2 regions of the Ideonella azotifigens genome follow, and region 2 is predicted to be linked to the other one. Evidence: riboswitches for the same ligand, from Rfam matches in the RefSeq annotation. Region 2 holds a riboswitch; the other holds the start of a gene.

Region 1 (7,020 bases), on a different contig from region 2:
CGGACAGAGGCGGACCGACCCGCCCCGTGACACTTCAGTTCACCGGGATCAGCAGATAGGCGTGATAGTCCTCGCCCTGGATGCCGTTGGTGACGATGACGCCGTTGTTGTTGATGCCTTGGCCGGCGTCGAACTGGACCTTGCCGTAGAGCGGGTCGGCCGGGTCGATCAGGGTGGAGACGTCCACCATGCCGGTCTTCTTGTCGTAGTAGAACGCCACGTTGGTGGAACCGCGGCGGGCGGGCTTGTCGGCAATGCCGACGACCTGGCCGGCGTCATTGACCTTCAGCGCATTGCTGTAGAGACCGCCGGGCAGCACGCCAATGTCGATCATGCCCTTCTTCTTGTCCCACAGGAAGGCGCGGCTGGTGAGGGTGTCGGGGTCGGCGCTGTAGCCAGCCACCTGGCCCTTGCTGTTGATGCCCTTGCCGTAGCTGTAGGGCGCCAGCGGGCTGAAGGCGCCGAGCTGGTTGACCTTGCCTTCGGCGCTGACGCGCACGCCGATGGTCGCGTCGGTCTTGTCGTAGTGGCCCACCCATTGGCCGCTGGCGTTGATGCCCGAGGCGTCCGCCGCGCCCTTCTTCGGGAACGGGTCGACCATGCCGGTGGCCGCCGTCCAGGTGAAGGCATGCGGCACGCCGTCCACCGTGTTGCTCTGGCCAACGACGGTGCCGTTGTCCGAAATGCCGGCGGCCATGCTGTAGCGGTGCGCGGGGTCGAAGCTGCCCAGCGCCTGCATGCCGGTCACGGGGTCGTAAAGGAAGGCGCCAGGCGAGTCGGACGGTCCGCTGTAGCCGACGATCTGGCCGGCGTTGTTGATGCCGGTGGCGAAGCTGGAGGTGTCGCCGGGCAGCGTGCCCAGGGTGACGATGCTGCCATCGGGCTGGAAGGCCACGGCGATGTGGGCGCCGTACTGCTCCTTCTGGATCCAGCCGACGACGACGTTCTGGTCGTTGATCGCCAGGCCCTGGCTGGAGTAGCCATCCGGCCCGACGCCCAGGTCCTTGATGCGATAGGTGGGTGCAGCTTGCGCCGAGGTGGCGGCGAGCATCAGGCAGGCCAGCGCAGCGGCGGCCAGGGGGGCGGTGAGGGGTTTGATGGCAGTTTCCTTGATGTGAAAAACGTGGGTTGAGACCTGCCAAAAAGTGTAGGAGCCCCCTGCGTCGAGCGGCCTACCCGAAAGGGTAGCTGACCCGCACTGGATCGTGGGGGTGGGGCGAGCGCCGGCACGTCGGGTCGCAGGCCGCTAAAATCAGGCTTCCAAGGAGCGTTGCAGCAGCGCGGTGATCCCGCGCTGTCAGGCTTGGGTAGATGACAACGACGCTCACCCGACCTGGGTGAGCTCCGCCCGCTCGGGCCGATTTTCTTCATCTCCTCGTGTTGCCGCACGACCGCGCCATGCCCTCCGCCTCTGCCTCTGCCGACCTTCCCGACGTTCCCGACGTTCCCGATTCGAGCTCTGACACCGCCGTGGCACCGCCGCCGATGCGGCTGTCCGGGCTGGAGCCTGTGGCCATCGACGCGCAGTCGCTGTTCGTCAACATCGGCGAGCGCACCAATGTCACCGGCTCCAAGGTCTTCGCCCGCATGATCCTGGCCGGCGAGTTCGAGAAGGCGCTGGCCGTCGCCCGCCAGCAGGTCGAAAACGGCGCGCAGGTGATCGACATCAACATGGACGAGGCGATGCTGGACAGCCAGGCCGCCATGGTGCGTTTCCTGAACCTGATTGCCGGGGAGCCGGAGATCGCGCGCGTGCCCATCATGGTGGACTCGTCGAAGTGGAGCGTGATCGAGGCCGGGTTGAAGTGCCTGCAGGGCAAGGGCATCGTCAACAGCATTTCGCTGAAGGAAGGCGAGGCCGAGTTCAAGCGCCAGGCCACGCTGGTGCGGCGCTATGGCGCTGCCGCCGTGGTCATGGCCTTCGACGAGCAAGGCCAGGCCGACACCTTCGCGCGCAAGACCGAGATCTGCGCACGCGCCTACCGGGTGCTGGTCGAAGGCGTGGGCTTCCCGCCTGAAGACATCATCTTCGACCCGAACATCTTCGCGATCGCCACCGGCATCGAGGAGCACAACAACTACGCGGTGGACTTCATCAACGCCACGCGCTGGATCAAGCAAAACCTGCCCGGTGCCAAGGTCTCGGGCGGCGTGTCCAACGTGTCGTTCAGCTTCCGCGGCAACGAGCCGGTGCGCGAGGCCATCCACACGGTCTTCCTGTACCACGCGATCCAGGCGGGCATGGACATGGGCATCGTCAACGCCGGCATGGTCGGCGTGTACGACCAGCTGGACGCGGACTTGCGCGAACGCGTGGAAGACGTGGTGCTGAACCGCCGCGCGGACTCGACCGAGCGGCTGCTGGAGGTGGCCGAGCAGGTCAAGGGCGCGGCCAAGGACGACAGCGCCCGGCTGGCCTGGCGCGCGGCGCCGGCGACCGAGCGGCTCTCACACGCGCTGGTGCACGGCATCACCGAGTTCATCAACGAGGACACCGAAGAGGTGTGGCAGGCGATCCAGGCCGATGGCGGCCGGCCGCTGCATGTGATCGAAGGCCCGCTGATGGCCGGCATGAACATCGTCGGCGACCTGTTCGGCGCCGGCAAGATGTTCCTGCCCCAGGTGGTGAAAAGCGCCCGCGTGATGAAGCAGGCCGTGGCCCATTTGCTGCCCTACATCGAGGCCGAGAAAAAGGCCTTGGTGGACGCTGGCGGCGACGCCAAGGCCAAGGGCAAGATCGTCATCGCGACGGTCAAGGGCGACGTGCACGACATCGGCAAGAACATCGTCACGGTGGTCCTGCAGTGCAACAACTTCGAGGTCGTCAACATGGGCGTGATGGTGCCTTGCCAGGACATCCTGGCCAAGGCGCGCGAGGAAGGCGCCGACATCATCGGCCTGTCGGGCCTGATCACGCCCAGCCTGGAAGAGATGCAGCACGTGGCCGCCGAAATGCAGCGCGACCCGTATTTCCGCGAGCGTGGCACGCCGCTGCTGATCGGCGGCGCCACCACCAGCCGGGTGCACACCGCGGTGAAGATCACGCCGCACTACGCCGGTCCCATCGTCTACGTGCCGGACGCTTCGCGCGCAGTGGGCGTGTGCGCCGAGTTGCTGAGCGACGACCGCGCCGCGGCCTACATCGAGACGCTGAACGCCGACTACCAGCGCGTGCGCGAGCTGCATGCGAACAAGAAGGCCACGCCGCTGGTGACGCTGGCCGAGGCCCGCGCCAACAAGACGCCGCTGGACTGGTCGCAGGCGCCGGTGAAGCCGCGTTTCCTCGGCCGCCGCGTGATGAAGCAATACGACCTGGCCGAGCTGGCGCAGTGCATCGACTGGGGCCCGTTCTTCCAGACCTGGGACCTGGCCGGCCCGTACCCGGCGATCCTGGATGACGCGGTGGTCGGCGTCGAGGCACGCAAGGTGCTGGCCGACGGCCAGGCCATGCTCAAGCGCATCATCGATGGCCGCTGGCTGCAGGCCAACGCGGTGCTGGGCTTCTGGCCGGCCAACACGGTGGACGACGACGTGATCGAGGTCTACGCCGACGAGTCGCGCAGCGAGGTGCTGATGCGCTGGGCGCCGCTGCGCATGCAGACGGTGCGGCCGGTGGTCGATGGCGTGAAACGGCCCAACCGCTCGCTGGCCGACTTCATCGCGCCCAAGGGCACGCAGCCGGACTACATCGGCCTGTTCGCGGTCACCGCAGGGCTGGGCGCCGACGCGCGCGCCAAGCAGTTCGAGGACGCGCAGGACGACTATTCCTCCATCATGCTGAAGGCGCTGGCCGACCGGCTGGCCGAAGCCTTTGCCGAGCGGCTGCACCAGCGCGTGCGCATGGAGCTGTGGGGCTACGCACCGGACGAGGCGCTGAGCAATGCCGAGCTGATCGCCGAGAAGTACAGCGGCATCCGCCCGGCGCCTGGCTACCCGGCCTGCCCGGACCACAGCGTGAAGGGCCCGATGTTCGAACTGCTGGCCTGTGGCGAGATCGACATGGGCCTGACCGAAAGCCTGGCGATGACGCCGGCGGCCAGCGTCAGCGGCTTTTACCTGGCCCACCCGAAGGCGACTTATTTCAATGTCGGCACGGTCGGCGAGGACCAGCTGGCAGCCTGGGCCGACGCGTTGGGCATGGACGAAGACAGCGCGCGGCGGCGGTTGGTCTCGGTGCTGGACGGCAGGCCAGGCGTTTCGGCGTAGAAGCTGGCGTTCAGCTGGGTTTCGCGCAGCAGGTGGGCGCGAAAGCGCGCGAACAGGCGCTTGTCCACCGTGCCGGGGTGGCGCCAGAACTCGGACAGCGGGCCGGCATGCACCATGCCCGGCACCGCGTAAAAGCACTCGCCCAGCGTGATCACCGGCGTGCTGTGGTACATGGACTGCAGGCCGGTGGTGCTGTTGACCGTGACCACGCCGGCAGCGTGCATCAGCAGCGTTGGCAGGTGCTGGTCATGGATGTAGTGCACCCGGTGCGCCACGCCCAGCGCCGTCGCCCGGCGGGCGATCAGGCGGCGGTAGTCGTTGTACGGCCGGTCCAGCGGATGGTGCTTGAAGACCAGCAGCTGATCGGCCGGCGCATGCACCGCGAACGAAGCCATCACCTCTTCGATGAAGTTCGGCACGGTGCCAAAACGCGAGTGGTGGATGATCTGGCTGTCGTTGTGGACCTGCAGCGGCACCAGCATGTAGCGCTTGTGCTGCGCTGGGTGGCTGAGGAAGCCCAGCATGTCGCTTTCCAGCCAGCGGTTTTTCCACTTGCGCATGCCACCCCGAACCCAGCGCAGGCCCTCGCGGACCGGATGCAGGCAGCGGTGGTGCTCGTAATGCGGGTAACGCGCACGGCCTTTCCACAGCTCGGTGGCATAGGTCATCGCAATGTCGGCCACTTCGCCAAACTGCTGATGCGTGGGCTGCGGCGCCGGTTGCGGCTCGATGTTGAGCCGGCGGTAGAAGGCCGCGTCGCGCGGGATGGACGATTCTGCGTTGACGCCGCCGATCTCCAGCGTCACGTAGTCCGGCCGAAGGTAGCCTTCCTCGAACACATAGACGGTGATGCCCAGCGCACGCGCTTCGGCCAGCGCCGTGTCATGCATCGCGCGGGTCTGGCCAAACAGCACCAGCGCGTCGATCTGATGCGAGACCAGGCGTTCACGCAGCCAGGCAGGCCATTCCGCCGGTGGCTGATTGAAGGCCCAGGCGCCATCCTGTTCGGGAAAATAGAACTCGTCACCCGCGTTGAAATTGACCTTCCAGACCGTTTGCCCATGGTCGCGCAGCGTCTTCGCCAAGGTGGCAAAGAACCGGCCCATGGGGCCCTGCAGCAGCAGCGTGCGACGCTGAGACAGCAGGCGGTCTAGGGAAATCGGAATCATGCGAACGACAAAACGGTGTGACCAGCGTGCCCACGAGACGCGGCCGGAAAGGCCGCGTCAACGCAAAGCGACAAACATGCCCGACTGCCGGCTCAACCCACGGGATGATCCGCAGCAGACGCGAAAAACCTCACAAAACCCTTGCGAAGGGTCGACAAACCAAGGGAACACCCTCTAGTCAGCACTGATTGCAGTCTATGCGCGGCAAGTGGTGCTGACGATCCCTCAAATAGGTGTACCGGGACGCAAGCAATGCAAACTGTGTCAGAGCTTGACTTTCGTCCATGTCAGACAAATCCTGATTTCACCGATACCTTCATGGGGCTTATCGACACAAGCCGCGAGCTCGTGAAGGCTGCTGGCGAAATTCAGCTGTCTTTTGTGTCCGGCGGCGGCAGCGCCGGGCGCTGGCGCAGCGGCACCCCGCTGCGCCGCAGGGCGACCAGCCAGCGTAAGGCCAGGCGCAGGCCGCGCCGGCCCAGGCTGGGTGGGCCGGCCTGGGCCACGCTGCTGTCGCGCCAGTCCTGCAATTCCTGGGCAGCCGATTCCGGCGAAGCAAAGGCGCCGGAACGGCGGCTGACGTAGCGCGGATACAGGATCAGCACCGCGGCGGTCAGCTCATCCAGCGACAGCTGGCGCTCGCGCCGAGGCTGCGGCAGCCGGTCTTCGGTCAGGCCCCAGCCGGCGTAGAACGGGCAGCCCCATGTCACGACCGGCACCTCGCGCAGCAATGCCTCGAAACCCGCCAGCGAAGTGAGCACATGCAACTCATCGACCTGGCGCAGCAAGGTGTCCATCGGCGCCTGCGGCAGGATTTCGTCGCACCAACGCCTGGCCTCGCCCTCGCCATCGCCCTGGGCGCGCAGCTTGGCAACCACGTCCGGGTGCGGCTTGTAGACCAGCCAGGCCTGCGGTCGCTGCTCGCGCACCGCCTGCAACAGCCCCATGTTGGTGCGAATTCCGGGCGCACCATGGACGATGGCGGCGTCCGACTCGACCTGCCCGACCACCAGCACAACCCGCCGGCCCGCAGCGCCCGCGGGCCGGACCCAGCCCCCGCCGCCCAGGTTGTACTTGGTCAGGCCCAGCGCCAGCAACTGTGCGCGCAGCGCCGCGGCGCGCTCGCGCAGCGCCGGCGAGAAGCTGGCCTGGTTCAACCAGCGCTCCAGCGCCGACGGGCGGCTGCTGTCGTAATAGAGGCCCAGGTCGTCCAGCACCCAGGACAGCGGACGCACCAGGTCCGCACCCAGGCCGACCGAGCGCAGGAAACCATCCTCGACCCGGATCACGGCTGGCGCCGGCCGGCCGGGCGGCGGCGCCGGCAGTTCGCGCTGGCCCCAGACGACGACCGGCTCGCCACTGGCGACTGCCGCACCGGCACGCGTGAAGCTCAGTTCGCTGCCTGCCAGGAAGCGCCGCAGCACCGGCCGCTTCCAGCCGGAAAAGCCGACCGCGTGCAAGCGCGGCGGGAAACGCTCGCGCTCGGCCCGCTGCAGGCCCATCCAGGCCAGCAGGCGCTCGGGCTCGCAGCGGACGCCGGTTTCCGGGTCCAGGTAACGCGGGTAGTCGACCAGTGCGGCATGCACCAGCGCCGCGGTCTCGGCTGGCTGGCGCCGCGCCGGCACCGGCTGGTCATCGCCGGTCA
Region 2 (7,020 bases):
CTGATCGACTTGGTGGTCAACAAGTACGCGCCGCTGCCGGCCACGACGCTGGCGCAGCTCACGCGTTTCCTCGGCGGCGGCGTGCCGCAGTGGCGCGCGCACCGGGCCGAGGCGCTGCACCGCGCCCGCGAGCGGCTGGCCAGTGCCGAGGTGGACGGCGTGCAATGGTTCTGGCCGGCGGACGAGAAGCCGGCCTCGAAGCGGCACCAGGCGCCCGAGGCCGTGTGGCTGTTGGCGCCGTTCGACCCGGTGGTCTGGGACCGGCCGCGCTTCGAGCATTTCTGGGGCTGGGCCTACCGCTTCGAGGCCTACACCCCCGCGGCCAAACGCCTGCGCGGCCACTACGCGCTGCCGCTGCTGTGGCGCGAGCAGGTGATCGGCTGGGCCAATCTGAAAGTGACCGATGGCCAGCTGGTGCCGGACCTGGGCTTCGTGGACAAACGCCCGCGCAGCGCTGCGTTCAGCCAGGCGCTGGACGAGGAGCTGCAGCGCATGCACAGCTTCCTCGGCCTGGGCTGAGAGCCCTCAGAAGCTGTGAATGAATCGATCGGGCCCGAAGGGGTTGTCAAAACGGGCCCAATCTAGGCGCAAAGCACAGCTGTAGCTCGGGCTACAGCGAGCATTTGCAACGACGAGTGGGCGCGTTTTGGCGGCCCAGGCGGGTTCGAGTGATTCGTTCGCAGCTTCTCTAGACGTTCACGTTGGCCATGGCTGCTTCCGGGTAGCGCGTGCCCGAGACTGGGTGTTCGGCCAGCACGGCCATCAACTGCTCGCGCAACGCCGGGTCCAGCGTGATGCGGGTGGCCGCGGCGTTCTCGTCCAGCCTGGTGCTGCTGCGGGTGCCGGGGATGGGCACGATGTCGTCGCCCTGGTCCAGCAGCCAGGCCAGCGCCAGCTGGGCCGGCGTGTGGCCATGGTCGCGGGCCAGCATGCCCAGCGCATTGGCCAGCGCCAGGTTGGCGTCGAGGTTGCCGGCCTGGAAGCGCGGGTTGGCGCGGCGCCAGTCGTCGGCCGCCAGCTGGTCGGTGCTGCGGATCGCACCGGTCAGGAAACCACGGCCCAGCGGGCTGTAGGGGACCAGCGCGATGCCCAGTTCGCGGCAGGTGGGCAACACTTCATCTTCGACGTCGCGGCTCCACAGCGAATACTCGGTCTGCACCGCGGCAATCGGGTGCACCGCGGCGGCGCGGCGGATGGTGGCCGCCGAGGCTTCGGACAGGCCCAGGTGCTTGACCTTGCCCGCCTTGACCAGTTCGGCCATCGCGCCAACGGTTTCCTCGATCGGCACCTTCTTGTCGACCCGGTGCTGGTAGTAGAGGTCGATCTGCTCGACGCCCAGGCGCTGCAGGCTGGCGTCGCAGGCCTTGCGCACGTAGGCCGCGCTGCCGTCGATGCCCAGCGGCGTGCCGTCCGGCGCGCGCACGTTGCCGAACTTGGTGGCGATCACCACCTCGCTGCGTCGCTTGGCCAGCACCTGCGAGATGAGCTGCTCGTTGCGGCCCACGCCGTACATGTCGGCGGTGTCGAAGAAATTCAGGCCGATGTCCAGCGCGTGGTGCAGCACGGCCAGGGACTGGGCGTCGTCCCGCGGGCCGTAGAAGTCGGACATGCCCATGCAGCCCAGGCCGATGGCCGAGACCTGCGGGCCCTGGGTGCCCAGGCGGCGGCGCGGCAGTGCGGCGGTTTGCTTGGTGGTGGTCATGACAGTCTCTCCTTGTGAGCAGGCAACGGCCCTGTGCCGCTGCGATGGACCGAAGCTTAGGCAGCGGCGCCACGCCGGCACAGTGCAAAGCTCGGCCATCCTTGCCTGATCCTCCGATCCTGCGGCCACAGGACCGCCAAGGCCAAAGCAGCGCTTGCACAATCGCCGGCATGGCCGAATCGACACTTGTTGCCGCCCCATCCCCTGCCGCCGCCGAACTGGACGCATTGCGCCAGCGCGCGCTTGCGCTGACGCTGCGCCGCGCCACCAGCGACGGCACGCACGCCACCGCGGTGGCTGGCCTCCAACTGATACGCGCCAGCGCGCCAGCCGCCCAGTTGCCTGCCGTCTACGAGCCGGGACTGGTGCTGGCGCTGCAGGGCGCGAAAAAGGTGCAGCTCGGCGACGATGTGCTGGTTTACGGCCCGAGTCATTGCCTGCTGGTGGCCATGCCGCTGATGCCGCGCAGCCACGTGATCCAGGCCACGCCGGACAAGCCCTACATCTGCCTGCGCTTCAGCTGCGACACCCAGACGCTGGCCGACCTGTTGCTCGAACTGGATGCCGGCCCGCCGGTGACGGCAGCGCCGGTCGAACCCGCCGCCGGCGGCCTGAACCTGGCGCCCGTGACCGCGCCGCTGCTGGACGCTGCGCTGCGCCTGTTGCAACTGCTGGACACGCCGCAGGACCTGCGCATGCTGGCGCCGCTGGTGCAGCGCGAGATCTTCTACCGCGTGCTGACCGGGCCGCTGGGCCCGCGGCTGCGCGCACTGGCGGCCGGCGACAGCGCCGCGCCGCGCATTGCCCGCGCAGTCGAGCAGCTGACGCAGCGCTACGACCAGCCGCTGCGCATCGACGAGCTGGCCGCCAGCGCGGCGATGAGCCCGTCCACGCTGCACCTGCGCTTCAAGCAGCTGACCACGCTGTCGCCGCTGCAGTTCCAGAAGTCCCTGCGGCTGCAGCACGCGCGCCGGCTGATGCTGGCCGAAGGGCTGGACGCCAGCACCGCGGCGCACCGCGTGGGCTACGAAAGCCCGTCGCAGTTCAGCCGCGAGTACCGGCGGCTGTTCGGCACGCCGCCGCGGGCCGACATCAGCCAACTCAAAGCGCCGGCCGATGCGACATAAGTCCTGAAACTGACAGCGCCGGTACTGCACCCGCGGCAAGGGACGCCTCGCCAGCGGCTGCGGTGCTGGTTAGAATCCGGCCCTCGGTTCCGAGGAGCGTTGCAAGGCCAGCAGGCCCCAGGCTCGGAACCTTCTGCTTTGCAACGGCGCTCACCCGCACGGCCCTGCGATCCATGGCCGTGGCGCCCAGGGTGAGTTGTGTCCCGCTTGTGCCGGTGCACGCTGTTGTTCATCCTGTTCGCCACCGCGGGTCAACCCTTTGACTTTCGGAGCTCCCCGATGAATGCAGCCACTCCCGCCAGCCAACTGCTGGCCACCGATTCCCACGTCATTGCCGACCTGTCGCTTGCAGCCTGGGGCCGCAAGGAAATCAAGATCGCCGAGACCGAGATGCCCGGCCTGATGGCGATCCGCGAGGAATTCGCCGCCAGCCAGCCGCTGAAAGGCGCGCGCATCACCGGCTCGCTGCACATGACGATCCAGACCGCCGTGCTGGTCGAGACCCTGCAGGCCCTGGGCGCACAGGTGCGCTGGGCCTCGTGCAACATCTTCTCGACCCAGGACCATGCCGCTGCCGCGCTGGTCGCCGCCGGCACCCCCGTCTTCGCCTACAAGGGCGAAACGCTGAAGGACTACTGGGACTACACCCACCGCATCTTCGACTTCGGCGCCAAGGGCACGGCCGGCGAAGGCCCGAACATGATCCTGGACGATGGCGGCGACGCGACGCTGCTGATGCACCTGGGCCAGAAGGCCGAGAAGGACCTGTCCGTCATTGCCAACCCGAAGAGCGAAGAAGAGACCGAACTCTTCGCCGCGATCAAGGCCAAGCTGGCAGTGGACCCGACCTGGTACACCCGCAAGAGCGCCGAGATCATCGGCGTGACCGAAGAGACGACCACCGGCGTGCACCGCCTGAAGGAAATGTCGGTCAAGGGCACGCTGCTGTTCCGCGCGATCAACGTCAACGACTCGGTCACCAAGAGCAAGTTCGACAACCTGTACGGCTGCCGCGAAAGCCTGGTGGACGGCATCAAGCGCGCCACCGACGTGATGATCGCCGGCAAGGTCGCCTGCGTGGCCGGTTATGGCGACGTGGGCAAGGGCTCGGCGCAGGCACTGCGCGCGCTGTCGGCCCAGGTCTGGGTGACCGAGATCGACCCGATCAACGCGCTGCAGGCCGCGATGGAAGGCTACAAGGTCGTGACCATGGAATACGCGGCCGACAAGGCCGACATCTTCGTGACCACCACCGGCAACAAGGACGTCATCCGCCATGAACACATGGCCGCGATGAAGGACCAGGCCATCGTCTGCAACATCGGCCACTTCGACAACGAGATCGACGTCGCGTCGCTCGAGAAGTACGAGTGGGACGAGATCAAGCCCCAGGTCGACCACGTGGTCTTCCCGGACGGCAAGAAGATCATCCTGCTGGCCAAGGGCCGGCTGGTGAACCTGGGCTGCGGCACCGGCCACCCCAGCTTCGTGATGAGCTCCTCGTTCGCCAATCAGACCATCGCCCAGATCGAGCTGTTCTGCCACAAGGACGGCTACGACGTGGGCAAGGTCTACGTGCTGCCCAAGCATCTGGACGAGAAGGTCGCCCGGCTGCACCTGAAGAAGGTTGGCGCGATGCTGACCGAGCTGACGGACGAGCAGGCGGCCTACATCGGCGTGCCCAAGCAAGGCCCCTACAAGCCCGACACCTACCGGTACTGACCCGGTTTCGCGCCCAGCGTTCGCCTCGCCATGTACGACGACGATGAGTTGCAGGCAGTGTCCGGCCCCGGGCTGAGCACCTTGCTGCAACAGTTCGGCTCGGGTGCTCGCGAGCGTGGCGAACGCTACGCTCGCGAGCGGCGGGTCGGCGAGCTCACACTCACTGAAGACCCGAATGCGAACCCCGGCTGGACGGTGGACGCCGAAGTGGGCGGCAGCTCGGGCAACTACGAGACCTGGCTGGACCTGGTGCGCGACGAAAACGGCCAGTGGTGGTTTGGCGCGGGCTGCGATTGCCCGGTAGGCCAGCGCTGCAAGCACGCGGTCGCGCTGTTGCTTGAGCTGTCAAGGCAGCAGCCTGAGGTCGTGCCACCCACCCAGCCCCAGGCGCCGCGCGCCACCTCGGCACCGGCGGCAACACCGGTGGGCAAAGCGGCGTCCCGGCAGCCGTCCGCCGAAGAAGCGGCGGCCCAGCGCTGGCTGGAAAATCAACAGTTGGTTCGGGTCAGCCTGTCTTTCAGACCCTCACAGCCCGATGGCATCGTTTATTTCGAACTGGCAGAACATCGCGGCCATCAGCCGGGCGAGCACAGGCTCACGCTGAGGCCGGCGCGCAGCAAATTGCTGAAGAAGACCGGGTTGCCGGGACGCTTGCAAAGCCTGCCCTCGCAGAACTTTCACGACTTCAACGCCCATGCCGGAGACCCGGATTTGCTGTTCCTGCTGCAGAACCTGGAGGCCATGCAGCACCTGTCCGGTTCGCGCTGGAACACCCTGCCTTGGGGCGTCCTGGCCGGCGCGCTGGCGCGACCCACGCTGGAGCGGGTCCTGGCCAGTGGCCGCGTGGTTCAGCGCCTGTCCGACGACACGCCGTCTGCACCCTGGCATTGGGGCCCGAGCCGCCGCCTGGACTGGACCTGGCAGCCCCTGGCCTCGGCCATGTGGGCGCTGAGCCCATGCATCCGGGACGCGCACGGCCAGGAAGCCGCTGCCGTGCCCTACCTGGGGCAGGCCAATCTCTATCGGGACGACGCCACCCACTGCATCGGTCCACTGGATCTGCAAGGCATCGCCGAGTCGCAGGTTGCGCAATGGCTGCGCTGCCCGCCCATGCCTGAGGCCTGGCTGCGCCAGCAGCCGGAACTGCGGGGGCTGCTGCCTTCGCTGCCGGAGGCCGTGGCCGAGCCGGTGGTGCGCACCATCCGGCAGATCGCGCCGCGGCCAGTGCTCCGGCTGCGCTGGCCCGAACCGGCGGCCAGGCGCTCGAAACCTGCTGCACCCGCGCCCGTGGCCGAAGCGGAACTTTGGCTCGACTACGACGGCCTGCGTTGCGCCCCCTGGCCGGCGCGCGCGCCCGTACGCCAGTTCGTTACGAGCGCGCAAGGGTTAGTGGAACTGCACCGCGAGCCGGCCGCCGAATTGGCCGCAGCGCATGCCTGGGCCGAATTCGCCACACCGCGCCATGTGACCACATCGGACATCACGGACCCGCCGCACCACTGGCAACTGGGTGGCGCCAGGAGCGAAGACCCGAAGACCCTGCTGGCCGGCTGGCTGACCCAGGATTTCGCGCCACTGCGCGAGCTGGGCTTCATCGTTGAACTCGACGAGGATTGGCTGCGCCGCACCCAGCGAGTCGACGACATCTCCGCCAGCCTGGAAAGCAGCGACCCGCGCGATGCCGGGGGCTGGTTGGACCTTTCCCTGGGCTTCGACATCGACGGCCGGCGCATCAACCTGCTGCCCTTGCTGCCGCAGGTGCTGGCCGGCCTGAATCTGGATGCCGCCAACGATCCCGCCGCCCTGCCCGAGCATTTCTGGCTGCAAACGGACGACAACCACTGGTGGCAGCTGCCCTCGGCGCCGCTACGGCCGTGGCTGCAGGTGCTGATCGAGCTGCTGGGTGAACGCGAAGGCGACTTCGGCAGCGAATCCTTGAGCCTTTCGCCGGTGGAAGCCTTGCGGCTGGGCGCCGACCAGGCCGAGTTCGGCCAAAACGGCCATGCCGCTTTACGAGAGGTGCTGGCGCCACGCCAGGCCGGAGTCACGCTGCCACCGCCTCCCGAGGGACTGCAGGCCAAGCTGCGGCCGTACCAGCAACAGGGCTGGGCCTGGATGAGCGCACTCGCCAAGCATCGCCTGGGCGGCGTGCTGGCAGACGACATGGGCCTGGGCAAGACCCTGCAGACCCTGACCCACCTGCTGGACGAACAACGACGCGGCCTGGGCCGGCACCCAAGCCTGATCGTGGTGCCTACCAGCCTGGTCGGCAACTGGCACCGCGAATGCGAGCGCTTCGCGCCCGGACTGCGCATGCTGGTGCTGCACGGCGCCGGCCGCCACGCGCGCCACGCCGAGTTGGCTGAACACGATGTGGTGCTGACGACCTACCCCTTGCTGCAACGCGATCTGCACGTGCTGGTCGAACAGTCCTGGCATGCCCTGGTCCTGGACGAGGCCCAGACGCTA

Evidence for each region. A riboswitch is a leader RNA that binds a small molecule or an ion and turns the genes downstream of it on or off. The one in region 2 is predicted to bind S-adenosylhomocysteine.
Region 1: another riboswitch for S-adenosylhomocysteine. It lies ahead of metH (methionine synthase); the one in region 2 lies ahead of ahcY (adenosylhomocysteinase).

The regions. Positions count from the first base shown of each region.
Region 1 is NZ_JAJNKD010000026.1:11,742-18,761, reverse strand. It holds gene LRH25_RS31040 (DUF3466 family protein) at 35-1,051, opposite strand; S-adenosyl-L-homocysteine riboswitch at 1,257-1,333, shown strand; gene metH (methionine synthase) at 1,486-4,206, shown strand; partial or broken gene LRH25_RS31030 (capsular biosynthesis protein) at 4,263-5,096, opposite strand; gene LRH25_RS31025 (capsule polysaccharide biogenesis protein) at 5,744-7,020, opposite strand, start outside.
Region 2 is NZ_JAJNKD010000001.1:408,196-415,215, reverse strand. It holds gene LRH25_RS01870 (DNA glycosylase AlkZ-like family protein) at 1-519, shown strand, start outside; gene LRH25_RS01865 (aldo/keto reductase) at 689-1,702, opposite strand; gene LRH25_RS01860 (AraC family transcriptional regulator) at 1,873-2,829, shown strand; S-adenosyl-L-homocysteine riboswitch at 2,915-2,988, shown strand; gene ahcY (adenosylhomocysteinase) at 3,109-4,551, shown strand; gene LRH25_RS01850 (DEAD/DEAH box helicase) at 4,582-7,020, shown strand, end outside.